DNA from 4 places in the Lysinibacillus sp. NPDC097287 genome. Region 2 is predicted to be linked to each of the others. Evidence: riboswitches for the same ligand, from Rfam matches in the RefSeq annotation. Region 2 holds a riboswitch; each other region holds the start of a gene.

What was found. A riboswitch is a leader RNA that binds a small molecule or an ion and turns the genes downstream of it on or off. The one in region 2 is predicted to bind lysine.
Positions count from the first base shown of each region.
Region 1: another riboswitch for lysine. It lies ahead of ACIQ2D_RS09520 (transporter substrate-binding domain-containing protein); the one in region 2 lies ahead of ACIQ2D_RS13425 (amino acid permease).
Region 3: another riboswitch for lysine. It lies ahead of ACIQ2D_RS11395 (alanine dehydrogenase); the one in region 2 lies ahead of ACIQ2D_RS13425 (amino acid permease).
Region 4: another riboswitch for lysine. It lies ahead of ACIQ2D_RS11175 (aspartate kinase); the one in region 2 lies ahead of ACIQ2D_RS13425 (amino acid permease).

Region 1 covers NZ_JBIWCX010000005.1:105,382-111,510, reverse strand. The annotation lists gene ACIQ2D_RS09530 (2-oxoglutarate dehydrogenase E1 component) at 1-1,498, shown strand, start outside; gene odhB (2-oxoglutarate dehydrogenase complex dihydrolipoyllysine-residue succinyltransferase) at 1,688-2,917, shown strand; lysine riboswitch at 3,470-3,655, shown strand; gene ACIQ2D_RS09520 (transporter substrate-binding domain-containing protein) at 3,774-4,625, shown strand; gene ACIQ2D_RS09515 (amino acid ABC transporter permease) at 4,707-5,432, shown strand; gene ACIQ2D_RS09510 (amino acid ABC transporter ATP-binding protein) at 5,445-6,129, shown strand, end outside.
Region 2 covers NZ_JBIWCX010000008.1:205,382-211,510, forward strand. The annotation lists gene ACIQ2D_RS13405 (PepSY domain-containing protein) at 1-77, opposite strand, end outside; gene ACIQ2D_RS13410 (HAMP domain-containing sensor histidine kinase) at 80-1,372, opposite strand; gene ACIQ2D_RS13415 (response regulator transcription factor) at 1,362-2,057, opposite strand; gene ACIQ2D_RS13420 (Nramp family divalent metal transporter) at 2,314-3,579, shown strand; gene ACIQ2D_RS13425 (amino acid permease) at 3,613-5,076, opposite strand; lysine riboswitch at 5,160-5,337, opposite strand; gene ACIQ2D_RS13430 (CynX/NimT family MFS transporter) at 5,514-6,129, shown strand, end outside.
Region 3 covers NZ_JBIWCX010000007.1:17,339-23,467, forward strand. The annotation lists gene glmS (glutamine--fructose-6-phosphate transaminase (isomerizing)) at 386-2,188, shown strand; gene ACIQ2D_RS11390 (hypothetical protein) at 2,486-2,710, shown strand; lysine riboswitch at 3,210-3,387, shown strand; gene ACIQ2D_RS11395 (alanine dehydrogenase) at 3,853-5,019, shown strand; gene ACIQ2D_RS11400 (sodium/glutamate symporter) at 5,041-6,129, shown strand, end outside.
Region 4 covers NZ_JBIWCX010000006.1:221,882-228,010, reverse strand. The annotation lists gene sdhA (succinate dehydrogenase flavoprotein subunit) at 1-1,367, opposite strand, end outside; gene ACIQ2D_RS11185 (succinate dehydrogenase cytochrome b558 subunit) at 1,434-2,048, opposite strand; gene ACIQ2D_RS11180 (YslB family protein) at 2,320-2,754, shown strand; gene ACIQ2D_RS11175 (aspartate kinase) at 2,964-4,190, opposite strand; lysine riboswitch at 4,298-4,476, opposite strand; gene uvrC (excinuclease ABC subunit UvrC) at 4,526-6,129, opposite strand, start outside.

The DNA of each region.
Region 1 (6,129 bases), on a different contig from region 2:
ATACCGTCAAAAATTCGGTAAAGATATTTTAGTGGACTTAATTGGTTACCGTCGTTATGGTCATAACGAAACTGATGATCCAACAGTAACAAACCCACAAACTTATGCAATCGTACCGAAACACCCAACAGTTCGTGTTCTTTACGGAGAGCAATTAGCGACTGAAGGTGTTGTGTCGAATGACGAAGTTGCAACATTAGATGCAACTGTTTATGCTGAACTGCAAGCTTCTTACGATCATGTTAAAGAAGTAGGGGAAACAGCTGAACATATTATCACTGAAATGCCAGACGCAGTAAAAAATGGCTTCCCAGTAGTAGAAACTGGTGTAGATAAAGAGCGTCTGAAAAAAATCAACGAAGAATTACTTGCTTGGCCTGAAAGTTTCGAACCACAAAACAAATTATCTAAAATTTTGAAAAAGCGTGAAGAAGCATTCGAAACAGGTAAAATCGACTGGGGTCATGCAGAAACATTAGCTTATGCAACGATTCTTCAAGATGGTCGTTCAGTACGCTTCACAGGTCAAGATGCACAACGTGGTACGTTCTCTCAACGTCACTTAGTGTTACATGATAAAAATAACAATAGCGAATTTACGCCGCTTCACAATATTTCTGATGCCAAAGCTTCATTTGCTGTCTATAATTCACCACTTACTGAAACAGGTGTTGTAGGCTACGAGTACGGTTATAACATGGAAAATCCAAACAACTTGTCTGTTTGGGAAGCGCAATTCGGTGACTTTGCTAATATGGCGCAAGTAATGTTCGATAACTTTATCTCTTCAAGCCGTGCTAAATGGGGCCAAAAAACTGGCTTAGTTATGCTGTTACCACACGGTTATGAAGGGCAAGGTCCAGAGCACTCATCAAGCCGTATGGAACGTTACTTACAACTTTCGGCAGAAAATAACTGGACAGTAGCATATTGCTCAAATGCAGCAAACTACTACCACTTGTTACGTCGCCAAGCAGCAATGCTAGGCACAGAATCGATTCGCCCATTAGTTGTTGTAACACCTAAATACTTACTTCGTCACCCACTTGCTGGTGCAACTGCCGAACAGCTTTCACAAGGAAGTTTCGAAACAGTGCTTGAGCAAGCTGGTCTTGGTGGCAATCCAGAAAAAGTGGAACGTATCTTATTCGGTTCAGGTAAAGTAGCGATTGACTTAGCGGACCAAATTGGTGACGGTTCAGAGTTTGACCACTTACACATCGTACGTGTAGAACAACTTTACCCATTCCCAGAAGAGAAAATTGCAGATATCGTGAAACGTTATCCAAATGCAAAAGAACTTGTATGGGTACAAGAAGAACCGAAAAACCAAGGCTCATACTTATTTGCAACACAATATATGCTTGATATCGCAAACGATAACGGTAAAAAATTAACATACGTTGGTCGTCCAGCAATGTCTTCAACTGCAGAGGGTGACGCAGACTCACACAAAGCTGCACAAGCAAAATTACTAGCAGAAGCATTAGCAAAATAATTCACTATATTCATTGGCAATCAAATGAAAATTAAAGGCTAAACGTCAATTCTTTCCTTTACTTTATACAAAGGAGCAGTAGCAATTACGTTGAAGCAATTTAGATATAACTATGGCATGTAAGGCTACAAATATGGTAGCCTTACAAGTGAAATAAGATGTTTGTAAACATCAAAGGAGGAAATGAAAGTGGCTGAAATTAAAGTCCCTGAATTAGCAGAATCGATTACAGAAGGTAGCATCGCTCAATGGGTTAAAAAAGTGGGCGACCGTGTAGAAAAAGGTGAGTTCATCGTTGAACTTGAAACTGATAAAGTAAATGCAGAAATCATTTCTGAAGAAGCTGGTGTGTTAACACAAATTCTTGCTGGCGAGGGTGATACTGTTCTTGTAGGACAAGTAATCGCAGTAGTAGAAGCTGGCGAAGGCGCAGCTCCTGCACCAGCAGCACCAGTTGAAGCGGCAGCACCAGCACCACAAGCGGCTCCTGCACCAGTGGCAACAGCTCCAGTTGTAGAAGAAACTTCTGGCGAACGCGTAATTGCTTCTCCAGCAGCACGTAAGCTTGCTCGCGAAAAAGGGATTGACCTTGCAGCTGTATCTCCAGTAGATCCACAAGGTCGTGTACGTGTACAAGACGTTGCAGCGCACGGTACGGCACCAGTAGCAGTAGCAGCTCCTGTTGCGGCAGCACCTAAAGCAGTTGTTGCAGTCGACGAATCACGTGTAACAGTTGAAAAAATGAGCCGTCGTCGTCAAACAATTGCAAAACGTCTACTTGAAGTTAAACAATCAACAGCGATGCTAACTACTTTCAACGAAGTAGACATGACAAATGTGATGGCACTTCGTTCACGTAAAAAAGACCAATTCTTTGAGTCAACAGGTTCTAAACTTGGTTTCATGTCATTCTTCACAAAAGCAGTAGTTGCTGCTCTTAAAAAATATCCATACGTGAACGCTCAAATCGTTGGCGATGAAATCCACTTAAACAACTTCTTTGATATCGGTGTAGCTGTATCAACTGAAGAAGGACTAGTTGTCCCAGTTGTGCGTGATGCTGACCGTAAAAACTTCTCTGAAATTGAAGATTCAATTGCAGACTTAGCGAAAAAAGCACGCGACAAAAAATTAGGGCTAAGTGACTTATCGGGTGGTTCATTCACAATCACTAATGGTGGTGTATTCGGTTCATTAATGTCAACACCAATTATGAACGGTACACAAGCAGCTATCCTTGGTATGCACTCTATTAAAAAGCGTCCTGTTGAAGTAGATGGTGAAGTAGCAATCCGTCCAATGATGTACTTAGCATTATCTTATGACCACCGTATTATCGATGGTAAAGATTCTGTAGGTTTCTTGAAAACAGTTAAAGAGCTTCTTGAAAACCCTGAAGATTTATTGTTAAATTCATAATTTTAAGTTACAAAAAAGCCTTACGAAACTATCTTGTTTTGTAAGGCTTTTACTTGCATTAGAATTTAATTCAGAGAGTTCTGCCAATAGAGTTTTAATTATTACTATATTTACACAAATGATCATCTTCACAACCCATGTGATAAGCGCAGATAATTTTAGGTGTAATATCAAATACATTTAATGGTGTGAATAGGTTTGAAAGCTTAGTAAGCCTTATGGGGACTAGAGAAGTTGTAAGGAAACTACTCTGTAATTTACATGTGGTTTAATATTTTGCATAAGCATTAAGTTAATAAATTGGCTCGTAAAGGAACTTGGATTGAAAAAAGAAGACAAGCTAAACTACATTGTTGATTTAGATAATTGTAGTAAATATAATTCTACAAGGATTTTACAAAAAGTTAACCTGTTATCAATCGTTATCAAAAATATAATAATTATTCATTATTATTTTATCAATAGTCAGAATAATGACGAAATTATCTTGACTTAAATGTCTACTCTATAGTAGTATCTATGTATCAATTAAATATTTTCACCTCACGTTCTGTGTGAGGTAGAGGCGCGATATTTATTAGTTCATTGTTGAGTATAAGCAAGCGAAGACGCAATGAAGAAGGAAATGTCGCCGAAGTATAAAAGGAGCTCGTACTTTTATGCTGGGCTTGCAATAAATAGTTGCAGGACTGTCCTAGTAAATATAATTCCAGTTTACTAGGTTGTGCTATCTCGGAAACATGGAAGTTATAGTGAGGATTTGGGCAACTGTTGATAACGTACGACCTAAGTTCTAAACTTGGGTCGTTTTTTCATATAGTTGCTTTTATTTTTTTACAGAAAAGGGGAGATTTACATGAAAAGAAAATGGCTATTATTCATGTTGACAGTAATGACTGCAATTATGCTGGCTGCCTGTGGCACTGGCGACAAAAAAGAGGAAACAACAGGTGGAAGTGCTACACCTGAAGAAGGCGGCGAGTTCCGTATTGGGATGGAAGCAGGGTATGCTCCGTTTAACTGGACACAACAAGATGATTCAAATGGTGCAGTCAAGATTGCTGACAATGCTGAGTATGCAGGTGGTTATGACGTTCAGATGGCGAAAAAAATCGCTGAAGGCTTAGGAAAAGAATTAGTTATCGTAAAAATGGAATGGGACGGCTTAGTACCAGCCCTACAATCTGAAAAAATTGATGCAATTATTGCTGGTATGTCTCCAAACGAAGAACGTAAAAAAACAATTGATTTTACTGATAACTACTATACTTCTGATCTAGTAATGGTTGTGAAAAAAGGTAGTCAATTTGAAAATGCCAAGTCAATTAAAGACTTCTCAGGTGCTAAAATTACAGCCCAGTTAAATACTTTCCACTATACCGTGATTGACCAAATTGAAGGTGTTGAAAAGCAAACAGCAATGGAAAGCTTCCCTGCGCTTCGTGTAGCGCTACAATCTGGTAAAATTGATGGTTATGTATCAGAACGTCCAGAGGGGATTTCAGCGCAAGCTGCAAATGAAGAGTTCACATATGTAGCGTTTGAAGAAGGTTTTGACGTAAAACCAGAAGATACATCAATTGCAGTCGGTGTTCGCAAAGGTGATGCAAGTATTGAAAAAATCAATGAAATATTAAAAGGTATTCCAGAAGAAGATCGTCAACAAATTATGGAAGACGCAATTTTACAACAACCTGCAGCACAATAATCTGAAGATGCACGGGCTACATTGGTGGTCCGTGCAGTCTTTTACATAAGACGAACAACAGTCGTTGTTAGGAGGAACTACATGAGTTTTGAATGGATACTTTCAATTATAGAAAACAACTGGCAAATGTTTTTACGAGGGGCGTATTATACGCTACTAATTTCTACAATTAGTACAATTATTGGTGCATTTATCGGATTTTTTATCGGAATTATGCATACCATTCCTACGCGTAAAAAGAACGTTAAGCATTATATTTTAAAGCTTTTCAACTTTATACTGACATGCTACGTTGAATTTTTCCGTGGTACACCAATGATTGTACAAGCGATGGTTGTTTACTACGGATTAGACATGGCATTTGGTATAGATATGCACTTTATTACAGCAGGTATATTAGTAGTTTCACTTAATACAGGAGCGTATATGGCTGAAATTGTGCGTGGTGGTATTGTTTCCATTGATAAAGGACAATATGAAGCCGCTTCAGCAATAGGTATGAATCATTTGCAAATTATGATTCACGTAGTATTACCACAAGTTGCACGAAACATCTTACCGGCTACAGGTAACCAGTTAATCATGAACATTAAAGATACAGCGGTATTAAGTGTAATCGGCGTAACGGAGTTATTTTTCCAAACTAAGTCTATTTCCGGAAATAACTTCCGCTACTTTGAATCATTCTTCGTAGCTTGCGTACTATACTTTATCATGACATTTACTGCATCTCGTATTCTATTGTATGTAGAAAAACGACTTGATGGACCAGATGCATATAAAAAAGAACAGAAAGAAATAGTATAGGGGGACGAACAAATGGCAATCATTCAAATCGAACATTTAAGTAAATCATTTGGACGTAACCAAGTGTTAAAAGATGTGAATTTCCAAGTGCAAAAAGGAGAAGTAGTTTGTTTGATCGGCTCTTCAGGCTCTGGTAAATCCACACTTCTACGCTGTATAAATTTACTCGAAACGCCAAGTGGTGGTCAGATCATTTATAAGGGCGAAAATATTTTAGATGAAAAGCATAATATACAAGAATATCGTACACATTTAGGGATGGTGTTCCAGCAGTTTAATTTATTTAATAATCATGATGTGTTGAAAAACTGTACAGTTGGACAAGTGAAAGTATTGAAACGTTCGAAAGTGGAAGCTGAAAAAGTGGCGATGAAATATTTAGAAGTCGTAGGTATGTCGCAGTATGTCAACGCAAAGCCTCGTCAGTTATCGGGCGGTCAGAAACAGCGTGTCGCGATTGCACGTGCACTGTCCATGAATCCTGAAGTAATGTTGTTTGACGAACCGACTTCAGCGCTTGACCCTGAAATGGTGGGTGAAGTGTTAAAAGTTATGCGTCAGCTTGCCAATGAAGGAAATACAATGCTCATTGTAACGCATGAAATGGAATTTGCTAAGGAAGTAGCAGACCGTGTTGTCTTCATGGATAAAGGTGTCATCGTAGAAGAAGGAGTACCTTCAAAAGTATTAGTAAATC
Region 2 (6,129 bases):
AAATAGTCCCGAAAAAACCAAAGAGCAACAGCGCAAACGATAATAATAACAGTAATTGTTATAAGCCATTTTTTCATTGTTACCCCTCCTTCGGTATGCACAGTGTAAAGTTTGATCCTTTGCCCACTACACTTTCGACCTCTATCTTAATCAATAGTTGATTTGCTAGCTCCTTGGCGATTGCAAGCCCTAGACCAGTACCACCTGTTTTACGATTACGGTCCTCACCTACACGATAAAAACGCTCAAATAAGTGTGGTAGATGCTCCTCAGGAATCCCATCACCACAATCTTGAATCGTAACGAAAACATGTTGATTGTTTTCAGACGCATGTATCCGTATCTCGCCTTCGCTATATTTGCGTGCATTATCAAGTAAAATGAACAGTAGCTGCTTAAGCATTTTTTCATCGCTATAAATGTGACTTGGTACAGCCTCGTCTACGATAAAAGGTCTATGGTATGCTTGTTGCATTTGTGTTGCTGTATTTTCTAGTAATGATGCTAACTCAATTTGTTCCCACTGGATATCTAACTGTTCCTTGTTTTTCGCTAGTTCTAGTAATTGTAAAACCATCTCATGCATACGTGCAGATTCATTGGCTATTGCTTGTAAGGACTCCTTTGCAACCGCTTCATTATCAAAACCTCGGCGTAGAAGTAATTTAGCATAGCTTTCAATGACTGTAATAGGTGTTTTTAGTTCATGAGAAGCATTTGATACAAATTGTTGCTGTTTTTGATAATGTAGTTCGAGCTTCTCCATCATGCCATTAAAAGTCCGACTTATCTCGGTTAACTCATCTTTGCCTTTGTCAGTTAACTCGATTTTCTCGTACTTTCCAGTATCCGCACTTTTTTTCATCGTAGTACTTAACCGTTCAAGTGGCTGTAAGATGAGGCGGCTTAATGCGAGGCTTGCTAAAAGAATAGGGATTGCCGCCAAAAGTGTAACAAGTATTAATATAATTTTCAGCAAACTCATTGTTCTCGCTACTTCTTCCATTGATTGAACAAGTTCAATTTCCACAACCGTCCCATCAGGCCAAATTGCCGGCATCTCGAATGTAATATATTTCGCATCTGACATCTCGAGGGTTGCCTGCACCTTCATTTTCAAATTCTGCCCCTCATCATAAACATGAACCGCTCCATCCGTTGGCATATACGCACGAATTACCTGCTGTATATTCGTCTGCACTTCCAGCTTGCTAAGTGCCGTACTTAGTTCGTCCCCACGATGCTGCAACTGCTTATATTCGGTATCGTACGCAAGCTCTTCATACAAAAAATATACCCCAATATTGGTCGCCACTAAAATCACTAGCATGAGCAGAGTCGTTAGCAAGTGAATTTTTGTTTTAAGCTTCATTCATCTGCCCCTTTAATACATACCCAACACCACGTACGGTCTTAATAATTGGTGTATGATTCGCTGCATCAAGTTTTTGGCGCACATAACGGATATATACATCGACAACATTTGTATCTCCGTAGTAATCATAGCCCCACACCGCTTCTAAAATTTGCTCACGTGTTAGTACCTGCTTTGGATGCTTCAGTAAGTATAATAAAAGCTCATATTCACGCGGAGTCAAATACACATGCTCTCCGTAATATAAAACATCACGTGTTTGTTCATTGATAGATAATTCACCAAATGCTGTAAGAGTCTCTTGCTCGATTGCTCGCTGTGAAAATCTTAGAGCCGTGCGAATTCTTGCCAGCAACTCTTCAATTTCAAATGGTTTTGTCATATAGTCGTTTGCTCCAAGGTCGAGCCCCTTGACCTTATCCTCTACATCCCCTTTTGCCGTCAACATAATAACGGGTGTATGAGACTCTGTTGCACGAATACGTTTTAACACATCCAGCCCACTCATTTCAGGAAGCATAATATCAAGTAACACCAAATCCCACTTCTGCTCACGATATTTCAGTAATCCATCTGTTCCAGTGTGTGCCATCTCCGCTTCATAGCCCTCAAATTGCAACTCTAGCTGTAACACTCGTGCAATGCTTTCTTCATCTTCTATAATTAAAATCCGATTCGTCATATGGCGTCATTCCTCAGCATTTTCTTTTATCGTAAACTATGCAAGGTATGAAAGTCTAATTAGAAAATGATGAGAAACAGATTGTATCAAGACAAGCTTTACATACATTCCCTCAATTAAGTGTAGATTTTATTTATTTCATTATTTGGGCGAATGACGGTATTTTTCAAACAAGTAGTCATAAAATATAATCAAACTTTCCTCAAGGAAACATTTTTGTGATAACGATACTTTTAATACGGAACGGGGGCGCATTATGGTTTATAAAAAAATTACAAAAACAACAGCAGAGGCAGTTTTGGATGGGGATGTAAAAGGCTGGCGACATATTTTACCATTTCTTGGCCCAGCTTTCATTGCAGCAGTTGCCTATATAGATCCAGGTAACTTCGCAACGAATATTACTGCTGGTTCACAGTATGGCTATTTGCTTTTATGGGTTATCGCTTTTTCAAATTTAATGGCAGTACTCATCCAATCCTTATCAGCAAAACTCGGTATTGCAACTGGTAAAAACTTGCCGGAAATCTCACGGGAAAACTTTTCAAAAAAAACATCTATCTTTTTATGGATACAAGCTGAAGTTGTCATCATCGCAACCGATCTTGCCGAATTTATCGGTGCTGCACTTGGCCTATACTTACTATTTAACATCCCAATGCTGCCTGCAGCGTTCATTACCACGGTTGGCTCATTTGCTATTTTAGAATTACAACGACGTGGCTTTCGTGCTTTTGAAGCCGGCATTTCTGGCATGGTGCTCATTGTAGTGCTAGCATTTGCATTCCAAACTTTTTTAGCACAACCTGATTGGGGTGGTGTGGCAATGGGCGTTCTAACACCTCAGTTTGAAGGCATAGATTCACTATTACTTGCCACAGGAATTTTAGGGGCAACGGTAATGCCCCATGCTATTTACTTACATTCTTCATTAACACAAAGTCGTATTGTCGGTCGTAATGAAAGTGAAAAACGCCGAATATTCCGCTTTGAATTTATCGATATTATGGTTGCGATGATTATTGCGGGTGCCATCAATATGAGCATGCTCATTATTGCAGCAGCAGTGTTTCATACGCAGGGACTTGTGGTAGAAGATTTAGATGTAGCATTTAACGGACTGCGTGATGCACTCGGTCCGCTGGCGGCTATTTCATTTGGACTCGGGTTACTGATTGCCGGTTTGGCAAGTTCTTCTGTGGGGACGCTCGCTGGGGATGTTGTCATGCAGGGGTTTATCCGAAGACGGATTCCACTTTATTTGCGTCGTGCCATTACAATGATTCCACCACTTGCCATAATTGCGTCTGGTGTAAATGCAACTCACGCGCTTGTCTTGAGTCAAGTCATCTTATCGTTCGGGATAGCCTTTGCTCTTGTTCCTCTTGTAATGTTTACGAGTAAAAGAGAAATTATGGGTAGTCTAGTGAATCATAAAATCACTTCCTTCCTCGGCTGGATTGTCGTTGCGATTGTTGTTAGCTTGAATATTTATCTGCTTTGGCAGACGATTTTTGCATAAAAAAACGAGGTGCGTAGATGCACCTCGTTCTCTTTATTTATCCACAGTTAAATCACAGTTTTTCAGTGGAACGATTTTCGTTTTATGTTTTAATTTATAGCCTAACCAGAACGCTAAAAACAATGGAATACCGATGTATGATACGAGCACGCCGTACCAGTCAATCGCACCGCCCATAAAGGCTGTATAGTTTTGACCCAAAACAACAATCATACATACCGTAAAGGCAAATAACGGACCAAACGGGAACAATTTCGCTCTATACGGCAGTAATTTTGGGTCCAATCCTTGTACCTCGAATGCTTTACGGAAACGATAGTGACTAATTGCAATCCCAAGCCATGCGATGAAACCTGACATACCTGAAGCATTCAATAGCCACATATAGACAACACCGTCACCGAAGAATGAGGCAAGGAATGCTAAGCTACCTACTGCTAATGTCGCAAGTAACGCGTAAATTGGAATACCACGACGGCTAAGCTTCATGAAAATTTTCGGTGCATGACCGTCTACTGCAAGACTCCATAGCATACGTGATGCTGCATAGAGCCCTGAGTTACCCGCTGAAAGCATCGCAGTTAAAATAATCGCGTTCATGAATGAAGCAGCAAAGGCAATCCCTAAGCGTTCAAACACTAACGTAAATGGTGATACAGCGATATCTTCAGATAATAAGCGTTCGTCTGTAAACGGAATCAGCATCCCGATTGCAGCAATCGCTAAAATATAGAATAAAATAATACGCCAGAAAACTGATTTTACGGCTTTCGGAATATTTTTACCTGGATCATCTGTTTCACCAGCCGTAACCCCTAGTAATTCTGTCCCTTGGAACGAGAATCCTGCTGCTAGGAAAATCCCGAACGTCGCTAAGAAACCCCCATGGAACGGCCCATCACTAATGAAGAAATTCGTAAAGCCGACCGGTGCTTGTCCACCTAAAATACCAAAAATCATCAGAAAACTAACGATGATGAATACTATTACCGTTGCGACTTTAATCATCGAAAACCAATATTCACTTTCCCCATAGCTTTTTACAGACAATAAGTTAAATGTTAACACGACTGCAATGAACATGACTGTCCATAAAGCAGAAGAACTATCTGGGAACCAATATTTCATAATAAGCGATACGGCCGCGATTTCTGCTGCAATTGTAATCGCCCAGTTATACCAATAGTTCCAGCCAAGTGCAAAGCCTAATGCTGGATCGACAAATTTTGTCGCATACGTACTAAATGAACCGGATGATGGCATATAGGCTGCCATCTCGCCAAGACTCGTCATTAAGAAGTACACCATAACTCCGATTAGCGCATAGGCCAGTAGCGCACCACCAGGACCTGCCTGAGCTATTGCACCACCACTCGCTAAAAATAGCCCTGTACCAATTGTTCCACCAAGAGAAATCATGGTAATATGGCGACTTTTCAATTCTTTTTTCAGTTTCGGAGCTTTATGCCCTAGCTGATTTACTTTTATTTCACTCACGTTAATAGCTTCCTTCCTTCTTAGAGGCAAAAAAATACCATCACAACACGATGCGATGGCTAAGTAGAATCCTCTGTTCTTTAAAACACGATAGCACAACACGTCGATCAAAACGTGACAGTTCTGTTCCTTTCGGAGACAGCCCCAGCATGAAGTTTTCAAGTCCCTTCACACTTCGGCGATATTTCCTTTCAGCTAATTTCATTAATGCTTGTCATTTCCATTAGCGTACTCTTAAATAACGCGACCTCTACCTCAATACAAACATGAGGCATTAATATATTAAATTTATGATGTAATTAAGCTTAACATATACCCTTTTACATTTCAATACGCATTTAAATGTTCAGTATTTTATGAACTTTCTACTATTTTTTTAAGCATGATAAAATGATATAGTGGTTCGAATTATAACTTTTATATCAGGAGGTCTTACTTTGGTAACTCATGAACAATCTACTTCTCCTAGCAAAAAATTAAGCTGGACAGGTACAACATTGTTACTTGTCATCGGTATTATTTTTATCGCATCTACTCTACGTATGCCGTTGACTGCCGTTGGACCATCCATTTCCTTCATTCGTGAAGGGCTAGGTATCTCTAATGTACTTGCTGGTTTATTAACAACAATTCCTTTGTTGGCTTTTGCAGTGGTGTCGCCCTTTGCACCCATTGTGGCACGCAAATTTGGATTAGAATTAACATTACTTTTATCTACTATTTTACTTGCGCTTGGTATCGTATTACGCTCACTTGGCACAACTGAATTACTCGTATTCGGAACGATACTTATTGGCGTTGCAATCTCTTTCGGGAATGTACTAATTCCAGGGCTTCTAAAATTGAAATTCCCTTACCATGTCGGTTTACTAATGGCTTGCTTTACGATGTCAATGAATCTTTCAGCCGGTGTGGGTGCAGGCATTAGCTATCCAGTCGCCAATTCGTCACTGGGCTGGCAAGGTGCACTTGCCCTATCTATTGTCCTTGTAGTCATCACAATACTTATTTGGATTCCACAATTGAAGTTCAATAAGCCTGAACCAACTGTTG
Region 3 (6,129 bases), on a different contig from region 2:
AGGAAAACAATTATAGCGCCTGAGCTGAGAAAATTGGACGAAAAATGCATTCTCAGCAGACGAGGTGGAGGTTTATCGAAAATTCGGCGGATGCCTCCCGGTCGTGTTGCCCGATCGTCATTTTTTATCTTGAAAACATTCAAGTGATTGAATAGACAGAGGATAAAGAAAGGCATAATAAATGCAAAAGATAATACGATGTTTTAGCTATCAAATGACCAATCATTCATAAGAGATGAATGTGGTTGATTTGTGCTCACTTGTTTATGTCCATTTCTGTTTAAAGAGAAATGGATGCTTATTTGTGGCCACACGAAAAAATTTGATCAGTTAAAGCTTAGTTTGTCATTGCATCCATTATGAATGATATCGGAGGATACAAATTATGTGTGGAATTGTAGGTTATATTGGCGAATTAGACGCTAAGGAAATTTTATTAAAAGGTTTAGAGAAATTAGAATACCGTGGTTATGACTCTGCGGGGATTGCCGTACGCCATGAAGATGGTGTCACTATTTTCAAGGAAAAGGGTCGAATTGCGGATTTACGTGAAGCTGTCGACGAAGACGTTGCTGCAAACACTGGTATTGGCCATACACGCTGGGCTACACATGGCGTGCCAAACCGTTTAAACGCGCACCCTCACCAAAGTGCATCAGGACGTTTTACGCTTGTACACAATGGTGTAATCGAAAACTATCACCTTTTACAAAAGACGTATCTTAAAGGTATTCCGATGAAATCTGATACAGATACAGAGGTCATCGTGCAATTAGTGGAATTATTCGTGAAGGACGGTCTTGAAACAGTAGATGCGTTCCGCAAGACATTATCACTTTTACACGGCTCTTATGCACTTGCTCTTTTAGATGCAGAAGTGGCTGACACAATTTTTGTAGCTAAGAACAAATCACCACTACTTGTTGGTGTGGGAGAAGACTTTAACGTTGTTGCATCAGATGCAATGGCAATGCTACAAGTTACAGATCAATTCGTGGAGTTACATGATAAAGAAGTCGTAGTTGTACACAAAGGAAGCGTCCAAATTTCAAAACTAGATGGTACACAAGTAGAGCGTGCACCTTATACAGCAGAGCTTGATATGAGCGATATTGAAAAAGGTACGTACCCTCACTATATGCTAAAAGAAATGGATGAACAGCCAACTGTTATCCGTAAAATTATTCAAGCTTATGAAGTGGAAGACGGTCAATTAGCGATTGATACTGACATTTTGCAAGCATTACAAGCAGCAGATCGTCTATACATTATTGCAGCCGGCACAAGCTATCATGCTGGTTTAATTGGTAAACAATATTTCGAAAAAATGGCTGGTATCCCAGTAGAGGTTCACATTTCAAGTGAATTCGGCTACAACATGCCACTATTATCTGAAAAACCGTTATTTATCTTTATCACACAATCCGGTGAAACAGCAGATAGCCGCCAAGTGCTTGTGAAAATTAAAGAGCTTGGCTATCCAACATTAACAATCACAAACGTACCAGGTTCAACACTTTCACGTGAAGCAGACCATACGCTTTTATTACACGCGGGTCCAGAAATCGCTGTTGCTTCAACAAAAGCTTATGTGGCACAGCTAGCAGTACTTGCTGTAGCAGCCTACGTAACAGCACAGGCTTCAGGTAAAGACTTAACGTTTGATTTAAAACAAGAGCTTGCGATTGCAGCAAATGGTATCCAAACAATTATCGACTCTAAAGATGTCCTAGAAGATATCGCGGAGGATTACCTAAAAATCGCACGCAATGCATTCTTCATCGGTCGTAATATCGACTTCTATGTTAGCCTTGAAGGAGCCTTAAAACTGAAAGAAATCTCTTATATCCAAGCAGAAGGTTTCGCAGGTGGCGAGCTAAAACACGGAACGATTGCACTGATTGAAGAAGGTACACCAGTATTTGCTCTTGTGACGCAAGAAGCAGTATCTCTAAACATCCGTGGTAACGTCAAAGAAGTAGCTGCTCGTGGTGCATATCCATGTATTATCGCAATGGCTGGTGTGGATGAAGACGGCGATCGCCTAGTGATTCCACAAGTAAATGAGCTATTAACACCGCTTGTATCGGTTGTACCGTTACAGTTGATTAGCTATTATGCAGCCTTACACCGTCGTTGTGACGTTGATAAGCCGAGAAATTTAGCTAAGTCGGTGACTGTAGAATAAGGGAAACATGTAAATTTAGAATGTGTAGCTTTGTAAAAAAGTTTGACCATTTTTTATAGTAGAAGAGGGCCATCGTTTTGATCAAAACGATGGCTTTTTTTATGCAGTGAAATCAAGGTTAAAAGTAATAAATAATCTAATTATTTTAAAGTTACACTATTGGGTGAATCTACTATGAATGTTGAGTGAAGTAAGGCTACTTTAGGAACTGAAAATATACTTTGCTGTCATTAAAATACTAGTAAATATGAGAATCTTTTTTGCTATTTAGTCATTTAATATAGTAGGAGGAAAATAGTGCAAAACCCTAAAGGAGCTAATTATTTGATTCCCTTTTTAGAGGACCTAAAGGATTTAGCCTTTGTAATAATATTGATTTCTAGCATGATTTATCGTAGGCAACTTAAACTAACTAAGTGGAAAAGAAAACTTTCTACAGGCGAAATGACAGTGTATATAATGACTTCAATTGCACTCCCTATTTACGGGATTCTTTATCTTCTTTTTCTGATGGGAACATAAAAAGCTCTATTCTATTCTATTCAGTTATATAATTCAGTATTCAAATCTCATAGGGTAAAAGAAGATGTTATTAATAGGTTAAAAAACGGGAAGTGAAAGATGCTGTTCTAACTCAACTAAAATGGTGACATTGGGAGGGCAGCATGTATTCTTCTTTAAAGTAATTCCATGTAGCATTACCATACCGGTTACAGGAATTTAGGAATAATTGATTCATCTATTTTAGCGTAGATAATTAGGCACAAAGGATTTAATGGAATAACATTTTGCCATTCTAGTTATGGAGATTTTTATAGTAGTACTGCTTGTGTAGAATCCTTTCAACTGGGTATTTGAATATACATTCCAAAACATAATAGGTGGATTTTTATTTTACCATGCTTAAGAAATAGTAGAAAGTTCGCAAAATAACGAATATTTTAACCCGTATTGAAATATAAAAGTGTATATGTTAAGCTTATCCACATCATAAATTTAATAAATATATGCCTCATGTTTGTATTGAGGTAGAGGTCGCGTTATTTAAGAGTACGCTAATGGAAATGACAAGCATTGATGAAATTAGCTGAAAGGAAATATCGCCGAAGTGTGAAGGGACTTGAAAACTTCATGCTGGGGCTGTCTCCGAAAGGAACAGAACTGTCACGTTTTAGTCGACGTGTTGTGCTATCGTGTTTTAAAGAACAGAGGGATTCTCTTAGCCATCACATCGTTTTGTGATGGTATTTTTTTACCTCTAAAAAGGAGGGAAGCTAGTAACGTGAATGAAATAAAAGGTAATCAGCTAGAGCATAAAGCTCGGAAACTGAAAAAAGAGGTGAGAAGTCGCCATATCACTATGATTTCTCGGGCAGGTCCCAATGGGGTTCTATTAAAAATAGTAAAATAAACAATAATATACCATTTATTTATCAATAAAAGTCTGTTTATATGAAAAATTTTAATTAATATGAATCTATTGAACTTTAAAATTAAAACTTTATGCTAGAATAAGAATTAAACATTTTAGCAAGTGAGGAATAAAGTGGTGACACCTTGGCGTTAAGTAACGAGGTGTAAATCAAGATTATATTCAGAAAAACACTGCTGGTGTTAACTGAGTAAGGTGTTGTTAAACACATGAAAACTGAGGAGGAAAGAAAATGATTTTTGGTGTATTGAAAGACATAAAAGTGGGCGAGTTCCGTGTAATCGCAACGCCGTTAGAAGTAGGGACTATTATAAGTGATGGTCATACGGTTCTTGTGCAAAAAGATGCTGGAGTCTTGGCTGGATTTAGTAATGAAGCATATGAAGAGCAAGGTGCAGAAATTGTAGAAACATTAGAGGAAATGTACGAACGATGCGACTTTTTAGCTAAGGTCAAAGAAATTGAAGAAGTTGAGTACAAATTACTGAGAGAAGATCAAATTATCTACACATGCATCCATCCAGCAGCTCATGAAGAACAGGTCCAAGCTATTCTAGACAGCAAATGTATTGCATTTACTGCAGAAGATTCACATAGATTTGGCTCAGTAAACTGTGAAGCTGCAGGTAAACAAGGAGCTTTAATGGGCTTACAAGCAATGCTCACAATTAATGGAGGTAAAGGGAAATTTGTAAGTGGATTAGCTGGAGCACCTGGCATGAAGGTCCTTATTCTCGGCGGAGGTATAGTCGGAAAATCTTCATTACAAGTACTACATTCTTTAGGGGCTTGGTGTACCGTTATGGACATAAATATCGGAACATTAAGAGAAATCGGACAGATATACAATGAAAAGGTAAACACTCAACTATCAACGAAACAAAATATTAAACAATTGCTTCCGGAAATTGATATGGTCATAAATTGTGTGAAATGGCCAAAAGGAAGTAAGGACTATTTAATCGATCGAGATATGCTTAACCTAATGGAAAAAGGGTCAGTCATTGTGGATATTAGCAATGATACTGAAGGGGCGATTGAATCCTTCCGTGAAACTACTCATGATAATCCAACTTATATTGAAAATGGTGTTGTTCACTATTGTGTAGGCAATATTCCTGGCGCTATTGCAAATTCAACATCTGTAGCATATGCAGCTTCGGTATTAGGCCACCTTAGATCTATTCTAAATTCAGGTGTCACGAAAGCTTGTATAAAAGATGGGTTTTTAAGAAGAAGTCTAACAGCTTATAAAGGGTATCTGACACATGAAGAAACGAGTGCTATTCAAAATAGAGCGTGGGTAAAACCAGAAGATATTCTTGGTATTACACAAGAGAGATTGGACGTTGCTCCACCTGCTACAGTTACAAAATCAGATAATTTTTTAACACTTTAATTAGATAAAGGGGATTGGTCTATGACGTTCTATACACTATTGGTAGATTTTACGCTCGCCAGTATACTTATCTTTATAAGTATGTTTATGCGATCGAAAATTAAATTTTTTCAAAGGAACTTTATTCCGGCTAGTTTAATGGCTGGTTTCTTAGGTTTAGCATTGGGGCCTGGATTCTTGAATCTCCTACCTTTTTCAGGAGATATCGGTTCTTATGCAGGAGTCATCATCATTTTTGTATTTGCTTCGGTAGGGATTAATGGATTTTCATTCTCCCCAGGGAATATGAAGAAAGATCTTAATAGAATGGGGGCATATGCCTCATACAAAATATTGATTATGAGTGTGCTCATTTTCGTTCCAGTGGTTTTCTCAATAATAGTCATTTCTAAATGGGTTCCTGATATTAACTATGGTTTTGGGTTATTATTGGCAGCGGGATTCTATGGTGGTCACGGAACAGCAGCCGCAGTAGGGTCAACTTTTGAGAATTTAGGTTTTGCAGCCGCAACAGATCTAGGTATGACATCAGCCACTATTGGTATTTTAACAGGTATATTTGGCGGACTCATATTTATAAAAATGGCTACAAAAAAAGGATACACACACTATGTGAAAGACTTCTCCGAAATTTCAGAGGACATGAGAACGGGTTTAATAAAACCTGCTAATCGAGTTTCTATGGGAACGGAGACAATTTCGCCGATAGCACTTGATCCACTAGCTTTTCATGTTGCGCTTTTACTGATTCCATCCGGGTTAGGATATTTGCTAAATACATATATCGCAAACACTTGGGGGCTAGACTTCCCAACATTTACAATATCGTTCATCGTCGCGTTAGTCATGTATGCAACTATGGGGCGGGGAAAAACAGGAGTCTATAAATATGTAGACGAAAATGTGGTAAATCGGTTAGGTAGTTCGGCTACTGATTATCTTGTATTCTTTGGGATTGCTTCTATAAAGCTACCGGTTATTATTGAATACGCACTTCCACTAGGATTATTAATGCTTTCAGGTATTATCATTGTCGTACTTCTGTTATGGGTAGTCGGACCAGCCATGAACTATGAAAGTTGGTTTGAACGTTCAATATTTGTTTATGGA
Region 4 (6,129 bases), on a different contig from region 2:
CCAAGCTCTTTGTGTAGAAGGTAAGCGTTTTCTGTGCCGTCCATTTTTAAGATTGCATCCCACTTGTCTTGCTCTTCTTTCACGCGAGCATCAAAGACTTCTTGTGGAATATCTTCTGCATGCTTTTTAAGTTGTTTGATATACTCAACTGCATTTGGACCAGCAACCATACCACCGAAAATAGCAGAAAGTAATGAGTTCGCACCAAGACGGTTTGCACCATGTTGAGAATAATCACATTCACCTGCTGCAAATAATCCAGGAATTTCAGTCATTTGGTTGTAATCTACCCATAATCCACCCATTGAATAGTGAACTGCTGGGAAGATTTTCATTGGTAATTTACGTGGGTCATCTCCTACGAATTTTTCGTAGATTTCGATAATTCCACCTAGTTTAATATCTAATTCATGCGGATCTTTGTGAGAAAGATCTAGGTATACCATGTTTTCGCCGTTGATACCAAGTTTTTGGTTTACGCAGACGTCGAAAATTTCACGTGTCGCGATGTCACGTGGTACAAGGTTACCATATGCAGGGTATTTTTCTTCAAGGAAGTACCAAGGCTTACCGTCTTTGTACGTCCAAATACGACCACCTTCACCACGAGCAGATTCTGACATTAGACGGTTTTTGTCGTCTCCAGGAATCGCTGTTGGGTGAATTTGAATGAACTCACCATTTGAGTAAGAAGCACCTTGTTGGTAAACGATAGAAGCAGCAGAACCTGTGTTAATAACAGAGTTTGTTGTTTTACCGAAGATAATACCAGGGCCACCAGTTGCCATGATCACTGCGTCACCGCGGAATGATTTGATTTCTGCTGTACGCATATCTTGTGCTACGATACCACGACAAACGCCGTCAGGATCGATAATTACACCAAGGAATTCCCAATGCTCGTACTTATTTACTAAACCAGCTACTTCGTGAGAACGAACTTGCTCATCTAGTGCGTATAATAATTGTTGACCAGTTGTTGCACCAGAGAATGCTGTACGGTGCATTAATGTACCACCGAAACGACGGAAGTCAAGTAAACCTTCTGGCGTACGGTTGAACATAACACCCATACGGTCCATTAAGTGGATAATACCAGGTGCTGCGTCAGCCATTGCTTTTACTGGTGGTTGGTTCGCTAAGAAGTCCCCACCGTATACTGTATCATCAAAGTGAATCCAAGGAGAATCCCCTTCACCTTTAGTATTTACTGCACCATTAATTCCGCCTTGCGCACATACAGAGTGTGAGCGCTTTACAGGAACTAATGAGAATAATTCAACTTCAGTACCAACTTCAGCTGCTTTAATCGTTGCCATCAGACCGGCTAAACCGCCGCCGACAACAATTACTTTGCTTTTCGCCATGATTATTTCTCACTCCTCTTTAAAAATTGCAAAAATTGCATAGGTTGCTAACTTGCTTCTATACTATTATACGAAAGCTAGAATAGCAGCCACACCAACTACACTTAGAATTACGAAAAGAATGTTTGTTACGTATGTAGCGATCTTTTGAGACTGAGGAGATTGTGTAATACCCCAGCTTACTAGGAATGCCCATAAACCATTTGTTAAATGGAATGTTGCTGATAAAATACCAACAATGTAGAATCCAAGCATCAATGGATTTGCAACGATTTCTTCCATCATATTGAAGTTTACTTCAGTACCAAGCGCTTTTTGAATACGCGTTTGGAAAATATGCCATGCGATGAAAATCACTAAGAATACACCTGTAAAACGTTGCAAAGAGAACATCCAGTTACGGTATGTACTAAAACGACCTGTATTAGGTGCAGCTGTAAATGCGATGTATACACCGTAAAATGCATGGAACATTAATGGAATATAAATAATTACCCATTCCATTAATAACAGTAGAGAATGCGGAATTAATTCCATCATCCCTGTTGAGTTATTGTAAGCTTCTTCACCGCCAACAGCAGTGACATTCAATGACAAGTGGAACACTAGGAACAGACCTACTGGAATGACACCAAGTAGAGAATGTAAGCGTCGCCATAAAAACTCTCGATCTTTCGACAAGACTGTTACCCCCCTTAGTACTTAAAATATCACAATTAAATAGTCACCATTTTGTAAATGATAGTTCATTGACTGTGTATTTCATCATGGTACAATATTATGACATGTTTATTGTACTCTCAAGAGCAACAAGCGTCAAGGTAACTTGGCGTTTTTCGCATACCTCAATAAATCAATATTCCAGTACATTACGCTCGTTTTTTGCTCGAAAAAACAATCATTACTTAATCATTATAGAATTATACGAAAATTCTAAGAAAGAAGGCTTTATATGCTAAATAATCCAGTAAATACAATCTCTTCCTTTGGTTATGAATTAATTCGTGATCATGTTCTATCTTCAATCCTAGGAAAACATGAGGATGACGTCCTTTATTGGGCAGGAAAAGAGCTGGCACGCAAATTCCCTTGTAAAAGTCAAGAGGAAATGCTCGCATTTTTCAACGATGCGAGCTGGGGAACACTATCAGTAGCCAAAGAATCGAGAGATGGTCGTATTTTTCATTTAACGAGTGACCCACAGTTTTTACAAATTAACAATCGTAGTTTTAGACTCGAAGCGGGCTTTATAGCAGAGCAAATCCAACAAATGCAAGGCTATTTAACTGAATGCTATGACGAAAAGCACGATAAACAACAACTTGTCAACTTCACTGTCAAATGGGATGTCAAAGAGCGTATCTTAAATACTATTCCTAGCAAATAATCAAAAAAGGAGTGACACTGACCTAATTGGAAAGTGGCACTCCTTTTTATTGTAACTGTATTTGTCTTTCCGTTAATAATACTTCGATTAACGCAATAAATGTCTCTAAAATATAGATAAACTATTTTATTATCGTAAAAATTAGTTTTCATCAATTTTATTGAATATAAAAAGCTATTATACCGTTTGAAGAAATAATAGCCTTAATGTTATGCATGTAACGCTTCTTCTAAATTGAATTCCTCATGTAGTACATTTGCGGCACGAATCATATCATCTTGTGGCACAACTACGGATACTTTAATTTCTGATGTACTCACCATTTTGACAGGTATGTCCTCTCTACGTAAACAGTCGAACATACGGGCTGCAACACCTGGATTCGATGCCATCCCCGAGCCGATAATAGATACTTTCGATAAACCAATTTCAAAATCTGCAAAGCTAAAACCTAGCGATAATTTACTATCTTCAAGTACGCGTAGGGCATCTGCAAATTCATCCTTCACAATTGAAAATGAAACAGATGGCTTCACACCATCAATAATTGCCTGCACGATAATATCAACATTAATGCGATTTTCAGCAAGTGTCGTAAACATATCTGCTAATGAGGCATTTGAATAAGCATCATACCCAACAGTTAAGCGAATGATATCCGATTCAAAGGCCACCCCACGTACTAATAAATTTTTCTCCATTTCAACTTCCTCCTTCAACAAGGTTCCTTCTACATCCATTACACTTGAACGAATAATAACGGGCATTTGGAATTTTTTCGCTAGCTCCACCGCCCGTGGGTGTAAGATATGTGAGCCTAGATTAGACAGCTCTAACATTTCATCATAAGAAATCTCTTTCAACTTTTGAGCTGCAGGTATATGGCTTGGATCAGCTGTATACACACCGTCAACATTCGTATAGATATCTACTCGTTCAGATTTAAGGGCCGCGGCTATCGCAATCGCCGTCGTTTCAGCACCACCCTTCCCTAGCGTCGTAATATTCTGATCTTCATCGATGCCTTGTTCACCGGCAACAACCACAATTTCACCTTGTGCAAAATGCTCTTCAATACGCTTTACATCAATGTTTTCAATACGTGCATTATGATGAACAGCATCCGTCTGTACACCTGCTTGCCAACCTGTTAAAGACACCGCATCATAGCCCGCTTCCATTAGTGCCATCGCAAATAACGCACTCGTTAATTGTGAGCTCGTTGATAACAATACATCCAACTCACGCTTGGACACATCGTCTGATAACTCTCTCGCCATTGTTGTTAAATCCTGCGTCGTACGTCCCATTGCCGCTGCTACAACAACTACATCATAACCTCGCTCCTTTTCAGCAATTACTTTTTTCGCCACCTCTTGGATACGCTCTGTCGATGCAGTCGCTGGTCCACCGAATTTTAATACGATACTTCCCATCTGTCATTCCCCCTACACATTCTCGATTCGTTTGAACACAAAAAAAGACAGCCTTCACATACTGTGAAGAGCTGCCTGCAACATGTACAATTTATTAAAGCTTGCGCATGTGTGATAGCTCTCCGAAACATAAAGATTCGACAGTCTTACATCTCTTAAATGCAAAACCAGCACGACATCGGAAACAACGATGCCCTACTTCGGCAAGCTCCCCTTTCACACATTATCAGCGGATTTGTTCATCCTCTAATGGGCTACTATTGAATCTTGCACCTCTATCATCACTAAAATAGTGACTATTTAATTTATTTAATTGACCTTACCTTAGCACATGACTAGTCCTTTGACAATGCTTCCTGCTGAAAATACGTATAGATGTTACTTGCTAGGTTGGCTGGCATACCCGCTTCTTGTAGTTCAAGCTCATTTGCCTCGCGAATTTTCTTGACCGAGCCAAAATGTTTAAGTAGCTGTTGTTTGCGCTTTGGCCCAATACCTTCAATTTCATCCAGCACAGACTGTATGGCATGTTTTTCGTGCTGCTGACGTAAAAAAGTAATCGCAAAGCGGTGTACCTCATCTTGAATACGTTGTAGTAAATAGAAGCCATCACTTGTCCGTTTCAACGCAATAACTTCCGGTGGCTCACCAAATAATAGCTGTGACGTATTATGCTTATCATCTTTTGCTAAACCGGCAATTGGAATCGATAATCCGAGTTCATCTTCTAATACTTCACGTGCGACTTCGATTTGCCCTTTCCCTCCATCAACTAATACTAAATCAGGCAGCGGTAAGTTTTCTTTTAGCACACGAGTATAACGACGGCGAATAACTTCCTGCATCGCTCCGTAATCATCATGTTTGGCAGCAGTTCGAGTTTTGTACTTACGATACTCCTTTTTAGCAGGCTTACCGTCAATAAACACGACCATTGCCGACACAGCATCCGTACCATGCATATGACTATTATCAAATGCTTCAATTCGTAGCGGCGCAGCAATCCCCATTGCTTCACCAAGTGCCTCACAAGCGCCAATTGTTCGTTCTTCCTGTCGCTCAATAAGCTGAAACTTTGCCTGCACTGCGATTTCTGCATTCTTCGTGGCTAAGTCGACAAGCTCTTTTTTCTGCCCACGCTTTGGCGTTAGCACCTTCACATCAAGTAACTCTGTTAAAATCGCTTCATCAATAGCTTGCGGAATGAATATTTCCTTTGGCTTGATGTGCTCCGGCTTTTCATAAAATCGACCGACGAACGTTAAAAACTCTTCCTCTGCATCTCTGTATATTGGGAATATAGATACATCACGCTCAATGAGTTTACCTTGACGAACAAAAAATACTTGCACACACATCCAACCTTTTTCAACTGCATAGCCGAATACATCACGGTTTGTCGTATCACTCGAAACAATTTTCTGCTTCTGCATTACTGTATCGATATGTGTAATTTGGTCACGAAATTCCTTTGCTCGTTCGAACTCCAAGTTTTCCGCCGCTGCAAGCATTTTCTCTTCAAGCTCTTTTTTTACTGCCTCGACACCACCATTTAAAAACTTCGTCATTTCCTCTATCATATCCGTAAATACTTGCGGCTCGATATCTTTCACACAAGGCGCCAAGCATTGTCCCATATGATAATATAAGCAAACCTTTGATGGCAGCTGAACACATTTCCTGAGTGGGTACAAACGATCGAGCAATTTTTTCGTTTCACTAGCCGCATAGGCATTCGGATAGGGTCCAAAATATTTCGCCTTATCTTTTTTGACTTTACGAGTCGTAATCAAGCGTGGGTATTTTTCATTTGTAATTTTCAGGTAAGGGTATGTTTTGTCGTCCGTCAGCATGATATTGTATTTTGGATCATGTAATTTAATGAGATTCAACTCTAGAATAAGTGCTTCTATATTAGACGATGTGACAATGTATTCAA